Regions from separate parts of the Janibacter sp. RAF52 genome, predicted to be linked through region 2. Evidence: riboswitches for the same ligand, from Rfam matches in the RefSeq annotation. Region 2 holds a riboswitch; the other holds the start of a gene.
The links. A riboswitch is a leader RNA that binds a small molecule or an ion and turns the genes downstream of it on or off. The one in region 2 is predicted to bind S-adenosylmethionine.
Positions count from the first base shown of each region.

Region 1 (5,400 bases), 210 kb from region 2:
CGACTTGTCGGCGGCCCGGATGCTGCGCAGCTCCGCCGCCCGGTCGGCGGCCTTGATGCGCCGCCCGGTCTTGATCTGCCGGCTCAGCGGGATCATCGTGTCGACGGCCGCGAGATAGGTGCTCTTGCCGACGTCGGAGTAGCTGCCCTCGCCGTACACGGCCCGGCGGCCGAACCTGCCGATCGGATCGCCCGCGGCCAGGACGCCCATGGGCTTGACGAAGCCTGAGACCGGGTTGGTGGCGAGCGAGCTCGTCCCGACCCGGCTCGACTGCTCGAAGGTGTTGTAGAGCCGCTCGTCCGACAGGTCCGACCCCACGACGGACAGGCTCGCGGCAACGGCGTGCTCGTCGGCCGCCGCGGCGTCGGCCTCACGGGCGAAGCCGCGCCGGTTCATCTCCCGCGAGTTGGCGGCGGCCCGGTACTCCCGCTCGACCGTCACGTACTCCGGGTCCTCCGGCGTCATCGTCGCCAGGCGCTCCTTGCGGGCCTGCGCGGTGGCGGTGTTGGTGTCGTAGCGCCCCCGGAGCCGCTTGAGGGTCGCCTGGCTCTCCTCGAGCCGGTCGGCGTAGGGGCGGATGATCCGCTCGGCACCGCTCAGCCGGTTGGCGATGGCGACGAGGTCGCTCGGCGTCGTGCCGACCTCCCGCTCGAACATCGTCCCCGAGCACGAGTCCCACACCCCTTTCGTCGAGACGGTGCGCAGCAGGTTGACGACGGTGTGGATGTTGGCCGCGACGGTCTTGAGCTCGTCGGCCTCGGCGCGGATGACGGCGGGGTCGCCCTCCTCGATCGTCCCCGGGTCCTCGAGCGCCATCAGAGGACCCCCCGGTTGCGCTCGTCGACGAGGTCCTCGGTCTCGACGTACCAGGACCCGGCGTCCTGGGCGAGGCGCGCGAGCGCACGCAGCTGCGTGCAGGCCTGCTTGCGCCGGCGCTCGTAGTCACCGATGGCCGCCTCGTAGGCCTGGGTGCCGGTCCAGCTCGGGAAGCCGAAGGTCTCGACCGCCTCGTTGTTGGCCTTGGCCGCCTTCTCTTCGAGGTAGTCGGCGATCGCCGTCAGTTGTCGACCCAGCCCCGCGATGCCCTCGCTGTCGATGGAGATGCGTTGTCCGCCCATGCCCCACACGCTAGGAAAAAACGCCGAGGGGCCCGTGGAGTTCTCCACAGGCCCCTCGGTGCGCCCTTCGAGATGGCCCTTCGAGACGGCTCGTTCCTCACCTCCTCAGGGACCGAGGTTCCTCGCCTCCTCAGGGACCGAGGTTCCTCGCCTCCTCAGGGACCGAAGATCACTTCGCGGCGGCGAAGCCCTGCTCGAGGTCGGCGACGATGTCCTCGATGCTCTCGAGACCGACCGCCAGACGGACGAGGCCGGGGGTGACGCCGGCGGCGAGCCGGTCCTCCTCCGGACCCTGCGAGTGGGTCGTCGAGGCCGGGTGGATGACGAGCGAGCGCACGTCACCGATGTTGGCCAGGTGGCTGTGCAGGGTGAGCCCCTCGACAAACTTCTTGCCTGCCTCGAGGCCGCCGGCGATCTCGAAGGAGATGACGGCACCGGCCCCCTTCGGCGTGTAGCGCTGCGCCTGCTCGAAGCTCGCCGAGCCCTCGATGGACGCCCAGTTGACCGCCTCGACCTGCGCGTGGCCGGAGAGGAAGTCGACGACCTTGCGGGTGTTGTCGAGGTGCCGCTCGATGCGCAGGCTGAGCGTCTCGATGCCCTGCCCGATGAGGAAGGCGTTGAAGGGCGAGATCGCCGGGCCGATGTCGCGCAGCAGCTGCACGCGTGCCTTGAGGATGAAGGACAGGTTGGCCCCGAGCGCGCCGTTGACGCCGAGGTCGGGGCCGAAGCGCAGCCCGTGGTAGCTCGGGTCGGGCTGGTTGTAGTTGGGGAACTTCTCCGGGTCGGCCGCGTAGTCGAAGGTCCCGCCGTCGACGATGACGCCGGCGATCGCGGTGCCGTGGCCGCCGAGGTACTTCGTCGCCGAGTGGACGACGACGTCCGCACCGTGCTCGAGGGGGCGCAGCACGTAGGGCGTGGCGATCGTGTTGTCGACGACGAGCGGCACCCCGGCCTCGTGGGCGACCTCGGCGATGCCGGCGATGTCGAGCACGACCGGCTTGGGGTTGCCGATCGTCTCGCCGAAGAAGGCCTTGGTGTTGGGCTTGACCGCCGCGCGCCACTGCTCGAGGTCGCTCGGGTCCTCGACGAAGGAGACCTCGATGCCGAACTTCGGCAGGGTGAACTTCAGCAGGTTGATCGTGCCGCCGTAGAGCGCGGCGCTGGCGACGATGTGGTCACCCGCCTCGGCGATGTTGACCAGGGCGAGGTGCGTCGCGGACATGCCCGACGCCGTGAGCAGCGCACCGACGCCACCCTCGAGCGCGGCGATCTTCTGCTCCACCGCGTCCTGGGTGGGGTTCATGATCCGCGTGTAGATGTTGCCGAACTCCTTGAGCGCGAAGAGGTTCGCCGCCTGCTCGGTGTCCTTGAAGGCGTAGGAGGTCGTCGCGTGGATCGGCAGCGCCCGCGAACCAGTCGTCGGGTCGGGCGCCTGGCCGGCGTGGATCTGCTGGGTCTCGAAGCTCCAGGTGGAGGGGTCGGACATGTCTGCTCCTTGAGATGTGCGCGCTTGACCGCGACGGACGTCGCGGACCAGGTCGTCTCCCGGGGCACCCCACCGCGGAGGAGGGTTGCCGGCCAGCGAGCCGGGGCTTCGCGCTGGCGCTCAAGACCTGCTGCGATGATAGGAAAAGGGCTGGCGCGCACCAGCCTCCGTCTCACCTAGCGGGCGCGCACCCGGTGGAGCCACCACAGCCCGACGAAGGGGAGGACGAGCGGCAGGTAGCCGTAGCCGGACCCGTAGTGGGACCAGACGGTCTTGTCGGGGAAGAGCTCGGGCCGCACGAAGGACAGGGTCCCGACGGTGACGACGCCGACCGCTTCGACGAGGATCGCGCCGGTGGCCACGCGGGCACCGGAGGGTCCCCCCTTCGCCAGGGCGATGGTCGCGACGACGTAGATGAGGGCGGCGCACGCCGACAGCACGTAGGCGAGCGGGGCCCGGTCGAAGTACTGGGTGATCTGCAGGATCGAGCGCCCGGTCGCGGCGAGCGCGAGCACTCCGTAGACGGCGACGACGACCCGGCCCGGCCCGGTCCCGGTGCTGACCTCAGGCGGGGCCACTGGTCTGCCAGATCTGGAGGATGCGGTAGGTCATGACCCCGACGGTGAAGGCACCGGCGATGACGACGCCCATGGCCCAGCGGGTCTTTTCCTTGAGGGCGATGAAGACGACGACCGGCGGGATGATCGGGAGGGTCAGGGCGTAGGCGAGCATCGTCGCGCCCTCCCCCGTCCCGGTGACGCGGCCGTGGACGACCGCCGTCGTCACCGCGAGCACGAGCAGACCCAGCTCGACGAGCGCCGCGACGAGCAGGAGCCCGTCGTCGACGGGGCGGTCGAGCGCGAGGTAGATCAGGGCCACGAGCCCGAGGGCGGCGACGGCGACCATCACGGCAGTGGTCAGGGGCACAAGCACCGGGCAAGGTTACCCACCCTCGTGGGTGGCACCATCACTGCCATGAGTCCCCAGCGCCCTGGTGCCCAGCAGCTCATCGACGCGGTCGTCGACCCGGACAGCTTCGTCACGTGGGACGAGCCGATCGACACCTCCGGCCTCGACGACACCTACCGGTCGGCGATGGCGGCCGCGGCCGAGCGCGCCGGCACCGACGAGTCGATCCTCACCGGGCGGGCCCGGATCCAGGGTCACGACGTCGCCCTCATCGTCGGCGAGTTCCGCTTCCTCGGCGGGTCGATCGGACGGGCGGCCGCGGGCCGGATCGTCTCGGCGGTCCGGCGTGCGACGACCGAGCGGCTGCCACTCATCGCGGCGACCGCCAGCGGTGGTACGCGGATGCAGGAGGGCACCCCGGCCTTCATGACGATGGTCGACATCTCGGCCGCGGTCGTGGCGCACAAGGCGGCCGGCCTGCCCTACCTCGCCTACCTGCGGCACCCGACGACCGGCGGCGTCTTCGCCTCGTGGGGGTCGCTGGCTCACATGACGATCGCCGAGCCCGGGGCGCTCATCGGCTTCCTCGGCCCGGTCGTCTACGAGACGGTCAACGGCGTCCCCTTCCCGGAGGGCGTCCAAGTCGCCGAAAACCTCGTGGACAAGGGCATCGTCGACGCCGTCGTCCCCCTCGAGGAGCTGGCCGGCATCGCGGCGCGCGCCCTGACGATGCTGTCGGCGACGACCCACCGGCACGCCGACCCGACCGAGCACCCGACGTGGCGGATCGCTCCCTTCGTCTCGCGGCCGGAGCCCGACGAGGAGGAGGTCGCCGCGGTCTGGGGGGCCATCGAGACGACCCGAAGGGGGGACCGCCCCGGTGTGCGGGAGCTGCTGCGGCACGCCGCAGACGACGTCATCCCGCTCAACGGCACGGGCTACGGCGAGTCGGACAAGGGGGTCATGCTCGCTCTGGCCTCCTTCGGCTCGCGGCCGTGCGTGCTCGTCGGCCAGGACCGCCGCTACCAGGTCGCCGAGTCGATGGGCCCGGCCGCGCTGCGCGAGGCCCGTCGCGGCATGCGGATGGCCCGCGAGCTCGGCCTGCCCCTCGTGACCGTCATCGACACCCCCGGCGCCGACCTCTCCCCCCGGGCGGAGGAGGGCGCTCTCGCCGGGGAGATCGCCCGGTGCATCGCCGACATGACGGCGCTCGACGTGCCGAGCGTGTCCGTGCTGCTCGGCGAGGGCACCGGCGGGGGCGCGCTGGCGCTGCTGCCCGCGCAGCGGGTCGTCGCCGCCGGCAATGCCTGGCTCTCGCCGCTGCCGCCGGAGGGGGCGAGCGCCATCGTCTTCAAGGACACCGAGCACGCCGCTCTGCTCGCCGCCCGCCAGCGGGTCGGCGCCCGACACATGCTCGAGGACGGGCTCGTCGACGTCATCGTCGAGGAGTCCCCCGCGGCCCACGAGGACCCGGAGGGCTTCACCCGGGCGATCGGCGCGGAGGTGGCCGCCCAGGTCGACGAGCTGCTCGGTCGGTCCGCGCACGAGTGAGGCGGCGTCGGGTCGATCAACCGGCGATCGCCAGCCCGTCCCACACCGGCATCTCGACGACGGCGCGATCGGTCGCGAGGTAGGTCGCGAGCAGTGGGACGTCGAGCTCGCGGCAGGAGGCGATCGCCGCCTCGTGCCAGGCCCGTGCCTCGTCGTCGGGCTCGAGGCCGTGGGGCCGGCCGATCGCGACGACGAGGCCGCCGAGACGCTCGACGAGGCCACCGACGACGAGGTCGAAGGGGCGGCGCCGCTCGCTCGCCGGCAGGTCGGTACCGCCGAGCTCGCCGATCGTGATCGGCTGGATCATGCGGCAGGTCTCGTCGCACAGCAGGATCG
Region 1 covers NZ_JBFRDY010000001.1:271,023-276,422, reverse strand. The annotation lists gene AB4Y78_RS01300 (hypothetical protein) at 1-816, opposite strand, end outside; gene AB4Y78_RS01295 (hypothetical protein) at 816-1,118, opposite strand; gene AB4Y78_RS01290 (bifunctional o-acetylhomoserine/o-acetylserine sulfhydrylase) at 1,288-2,604, opposite strand; SAM riboswitch class IV at 2,620-2,732, opposite strand; gene AB4Y78_RS01285 (hypothetical protein) at 2,781-3,182, opposite strand; gene AB4Y78_RS01280 (hypothetical protein) at 3,169-3,537, opposite strand; gene AB4Y78_RS01275 (carboxyl transferase domain-containing protein) at 3,580-5,064, shown strand; gene AB4Y78_RS01270 (hypothetical protein) at 5,081-5,400, opposite strand, start outside.
Region 1: another riboswitch for S-adenosylmethionine. It lies ahead of AB4Y78_RS01290 (bifunctional o-acetylhomoserine/o-acetylserine sulfhydrylase); the one in region 2 lies ahead of ssuE (NADPH-dependent FMN reductase).

Region 2 (5,400 bases):
TGCTCATCCTCTCGGCCAGCGGCGAGGAGCCGGACGTGCTCGCGGCCGTCAAGGCCGGGGCGAGTGGCTACCTCGTCAAGTCCGCCTCGCCCGCGGAGATCCGTGACGCCGTCACGGCGACCGGTGCCGGCGACGCCGTCTTCACCCCCGGTCTGGCCGGGCTCGTCCTCGGCGAGTTCCGCGAGATGAGCAGCCGGGCACGCACCGAGCCGGAGCCGGCGACCGCCGAGCCCAGCTCGCCCGTGCCGGAGCTCACCGAGCGCGAGACGGAGATCCTGCGCTACGTCGCCATGGGGATGACGGCCAAGGAGATCGCCGCCGACCTGGTCATCTCGCACCGGACGGTGCAGAACCACGTGCAGAACATCCTCGGCAAGCTCCACCTGCACAACCGGGTCGAGCTCACCCGCTTCGCGATCAGCCGGGGACTCGACAAGCCGGAGTGACCTCCCTTCGGTCCTGTGCGTGGACGGGTGCCGAGGCGCCGCCACGCCCGGCCTATCCTGTGGGGGTGACCACTGCAGTGCCCGCCCCCATGACCGCCGCCACCATCGACAGCGACCTGCCTGCCGCGCAGCAGCCGAGCTGGCCGGACCGTGCGGCCCTCGACAGTGCCGTGGCGCAGCTGGCGACCTATCCACCGCTCGTCTTCGCCGGCGAGTGCGACGACCTGCGCGACCGGATGGCTGCGGCGTCCGTCGGTGAGGCCTTCGTGCTCCAGGGTGGCGACTGCGCCGAGACCTTCGTCCACGCCACCGCCGACAACATCCGCGACCGGATCAAGACCGTGCTGCAGATGGCCGCCGTGCTCACCTACGGCGCTGGCATGCCCGTCGTCAAGATGGGCCGGATGGCGGGGCAGTTCGCCAAGCCCCGCAGCAAGGACGCCGAGACCCGCGACGGCGTCACCCTGCCCGCCTACCGCGGCGACATGGTCAACGACTTCGCCTTCACCCCCGAGTCGCGCGAGCCCGACCCGCAGCGCCTGCTGCGCGGGTACCACACGAGTGCGGCGACGCTGAACCTCGTGCGCGCCTTCACCCAGGGCGGCTTCGCCGACCTGCGCCGCGTGCACGACTGGAATGTCGGCTTCGTCTCCAACGCCGCCAACCGGCGCTACGAGGGCCTGGCCCGCGAGATCGACAAGGCGATGCGCTTCATGGCCGCCTGCGGTGTCGACTTCGAGGCGATGCGGGCGACCGAGTTCTGGTCCGCCCACGAGGCGCTGCTCCTCGACTACGAGCGCCCGATGACCCGCGTCGACTCGCGCACCGGCAACCTCTACGACACCTCGGGTCACTTCCTGTGGATCGGGGAGCGGACGCGTCAGATCGACCACGCGCATCTCGACTTCGTCAGCCGGATCCGCAACCCCATCGGCATGAAGGTCTCCGACAAGGCCGACCCCGACGAGCTGCTGCGGATCATCGACCTGCTCGACCCGCACCGCGAGCCCGGCCGCCTGACCTTCATCACCCGCATGGGTGCCGGCAAGATCCGCGAGGCGATGCCCGCCATCGTCGAAAAGGTCCGCGACTCCGGTGCGATGGTCACCTGGATCTGCGACCCGATGCACGGCAACACCTTCGAGTCGGCGTCCGGCTTCAAGACGCGTGACTTCGAGGACGTCGTCGACGAGGTCCGCGGCTTCTTCGAGGTGCACCGCGCGCTCGGCACCGTCCCCGGCGGTCTGCACGTCGAGCTCACCGGCAACGACGTCACCGAGTGCCTCGGCGGCGCCGAGCGGATCCTCGACGAGGACCTCAACAAGCGCTACGAGAGCGTGTGCGACCCGCGCCTGAACCACCAGCAGAGTCTCGAGCTGGCCTTCCTCACGGCGGAGATGCTCAGCCAGGGCTGAGCCCTCTCGTCCGACCTGCCGAAGACCGGGCCGCCCGGCGAAGGGTGGGGTCGATGCTGGGGAAAAAGTCCGGACCGCTTGGTCTGCCTCTCACGGGGCGCAGGCAGTCCGGACTTTTCCTTGAGTCGCGTCGACCCCACCCTTCGTCGTGCTGGCGGCGGCGCCCCCTTCGTCCTGCTGATGGTTGTGTGTTGAACAGGGAGTTCAGCGAGCCGGCGGCGCTCACCGGGCGCTGCCGGCACCCGGCGCTACCGGTTGACCACACAACCACCTGTCGAGTCAGCTGGGTCCCGTTGGGGGACAAGGGCACTCGTGGGGTCCGGATCGCGAGACAGGCAACTCCTGCTCTTGCAGTAGGAGATGGATCTGCGTAGGTTCTTCATCAGGTCACGAGTTCCAGCGTCAAGCCCCGGCTCGCTGGACAGCAACCCTCCAACTCGCGGTGGGGTGCTCCGGGTGAGGACCTGGCTCCGGTCACTTCCGGTCGGAGCAAGCGCGAGGCCCTCGCCGGCCTCCCGACGAGAAACGGGATCTCCCATGAGCACCACTGCCAGGACCGCACCGCGGTCGCTGCGCCCGGCGCTGCGGCGCCACGTCGACCTGCTGAGGGTCAACAGCGCGCTCTGTCGCTGACCTGAACCCGTATTTCCCTAGGGAAATACGGCCCCACCTGCGCATTTCCCTAGGGAGATGCGGCGCCACCTGCGCGTTTCCCTAGGGAAATGCGACATCACCCCCACCAACCCCGGTCCGGTGACGAGACCCCCTTCGTCGACCGTCGATCCGTCATGCCCACAGAGAGGCACCCCCATGGCTGTCATCGCCACCATCTCCAGCAGTCCGTCCACCTCGTCGCGGACCGAGGCGGTCCTCGGCGACCTGTCGCACCGCGTGCAGCGCGCCGGTCACCTCATCGCCCCGATCGTCTTGCGGGACCTGCCCGCCGAGCCGCTCCTGCGAGCCGACACGGACGACGACGACATCGCTCGCGCGGCCTGCACCCTGGCCCGCGCCGATGCCGTCATCGTCTCGACGCCGGTCTACAAGGCGGCGTACAGCGGCCTGCTCAAGGCCTTCCTCGACCTGCTGCCGCAGACCGGGCTCAAGGACAAGGTGGTCCTGCCGATCGCCACCGGCGGCAGCCCCGCCCACGTCCTCGCGGTGGACTACGCCCTGCGCCCCGTGCTCGCCAGCCTCGCGCCGAGCGCCATCACGCCGGGGTGGTTCGTCCTCGCCTCCGAGGTCACCCGACACGACGGCGGTGAGGTGAGCATCGCCGAGTCCGCCGCCGGCCCGCTGGCCGAGGTGACCCGCGTCTTCCTCGACGCCGTCGCCGGTCGCTCGCTCGTCGCGGCCGCGGAGGCCGCCCACCGCGGCGACCTCCTCGCGCGCTCCGTGGCGGTGGCCTGATGAGCACCCACACCTCACGCCGCTCCGTCCTGCTCGGCCTCGCCGGGATCGCGACGACCTCCGCCCTCGCCGGCTGCACCCTGCCCACGAGCGATGCCGCAGGCACCGGGCCCGGGGGCCGCGTGACCTTCCGATACCAGGGCAGCGCCAACAACGTCACCTTCCCCGAGCTGGCCGACGACCTCGGCTACTTCCCGACCATCGACCTCGAGTACGTCGGCGCGACGGTGAGCGGGCCACAGGACATCCAGTCCGTCGCGACCGGGCAGACCGATGTCGGTGGCGCATTCTCCGGAGCGATCGTCAAGCTCGCGCAGGCCGGGTCGCCGATCACCGCGGTCATCAACTACTACGGCTCGGACAAGAAGTCCTACCAGGGCCTCTACGTCCGCAAGGACAGCGGAATCCGCAGGCCCAAGGACCTCGTCGGCAAGAAGATCGCCGTCAACACGCTGGGGGCCCACGCCGAGGCCTTCATCGAGACCTGGCTGACCACGGCCGGCCTCACCAGCCGGGAGATCGACCAGGTGCAGCTCGTCGTCCTGCCACCCAACGACACCGAGGAGGCCATCCGTCGCCGGCAGATCGACGTCGGTGCCCTCGGCGGGGTCCTGCAGGACCGGGCGCTCTCGCAGCCCGACATCCGCGAGCTCGTGCGCGACACCGAGGTGCTCGGTCACGAGCTCAACGGCGGCCAGTACGTGCTGCGTGACGACTTCATCGACCAGCACCCGGGCGCCGTCCGCGAGTTCACCACCGGTGTCGCCAAGGCGATCGAGTGGGCCCGCAGGACACCCCGCGCCACCGTCCACGCGCGCTTCGAGCGGATCATCGAGGGCCGCGACCGCAACGAGAGCACCGACAACGTCCGCTTCTGGAAGAGCACCGGTGTCCCGGCGAAGGGCGGGGCGGTCTCCGACGAGGACTTCACCCAGTGGGCGGCCTGGCTGGAGAGCACCGGGATCGTCGACCAGGCAGACCTCGACCCGGCGTCGATCTACACCAACGAGTACAACGACCTGGCCAAGGAGGGGACGAAGTGACCTCGAGCATCGAGCTGCGCCACGTCACCAAGGAGTTCGTCGTCCGCCCGACGAAGGACCAGCCGCGCGCGAGCGTGCTGCGGGCCGTCGAGGACATCAGCCTCACCGTCCCGGCAGGGGAGTTCCTCACCCTCGTCGGACCGAGCGGGTCGGGCAAGACCACCCTGCTCGACCTGCTCGGCGGGCTGAGCACGCCCACCAGCGGGGAGGTGCTCGTCGACGGCACACCCGTCACGGGACCCGGCCTGGACCGCGGCGTCGTCTTCCAGCAGTACGCCCTGTTTCCGTGGCGCACGGCATTGGCCAATGTCACCTTCGGGCTCGAGCAGCTGCCGCTCACCCGCAAGGAGCGCACCGAGCGGGCGCGCGAGTACCTCGCCCTCGTCGGGCTCTCCGGCTCCGAGGACCGGCTCCCGCACGAGCTCTCGGGCGGCATGAAGCAGCGCGTCGCGATCGCCCGCAGCCTCGCCTACGAGCCGGGGATCCTCCTCATGGACGAGCCCTTCGCCGCGCTCGACGCCCAGACCCGCGAGCAGCTGCAGGACGAGCTGCTGCGGATCTGGCGCACCACCGGCACGACCGCCGTCTTCATCACCCACGGCATCGAGGAGGCGGTCTACCTCGGCCAGCGCGTCGCGATCCTCTCCTCGCGGCCCGGGCGGCTCAAGCAGGTCGTCGACATCGACCTGGGTGACCGCGAGGGCGAGCGCGACCTGCGCTCGGACCCGGACTTCGTCGGTTACCGACACCAGATCTGGAGCCTGCTGCACGACGAGGTCGAGCGGGCGCAGCGCGCCGGCCACCACAAGATCCAGCCCGACGGCACCGAGAGGGCGGCCTGATGAGCACCGCGACCCTGACTCCGACGACCTCCACCACCTCGACCAGGGCGGAGGGACCCCCTTCGTCGCCCGAACTGAGCCCGCCCGCGGAGCCGACCCGTACCCGACGCGCCCTCGGGGCGCTGCGCACCGGCGCCCGCCGGTCCGCCGCGGTCGTGCTCTTCCTCCTCCTGTGGGAGTACGGCACCCAGTACCTGCTCGAGCCAACCCGCCGCGTCTTCCTGCCACCCCTGCACGTCGTGCT
Region 2 covers NZ_JBFRDY010000001.1:484,025-489,424, forward strand. The annotation lists gene AB4Y78_RS02300 (response regulator) at 1-446, shown strand, start outside; gene AB4Y78_RS02305 (class II 3-deoxy-7-phosphoheptulonate synthase) at 536-1,861, shown strand; SAM riboswitch class IV at 2,247-2,363, shown strand; gene ssuE (NADPH-dependent FMN reductase) at 2,672-3,271, shown strand; gene AB4Y78_RS02315 (ABC transporter substrate-binding protein) at 3,271-4,314, shown strand; gene AB4Y78_RS02320 (ABC transporter ATP-binding protein) at 4,311-5,156, shown strand; gene AB4Y78_RS02325 (ABC transporter permease) at 5,156-5,400, shown strand, end outside.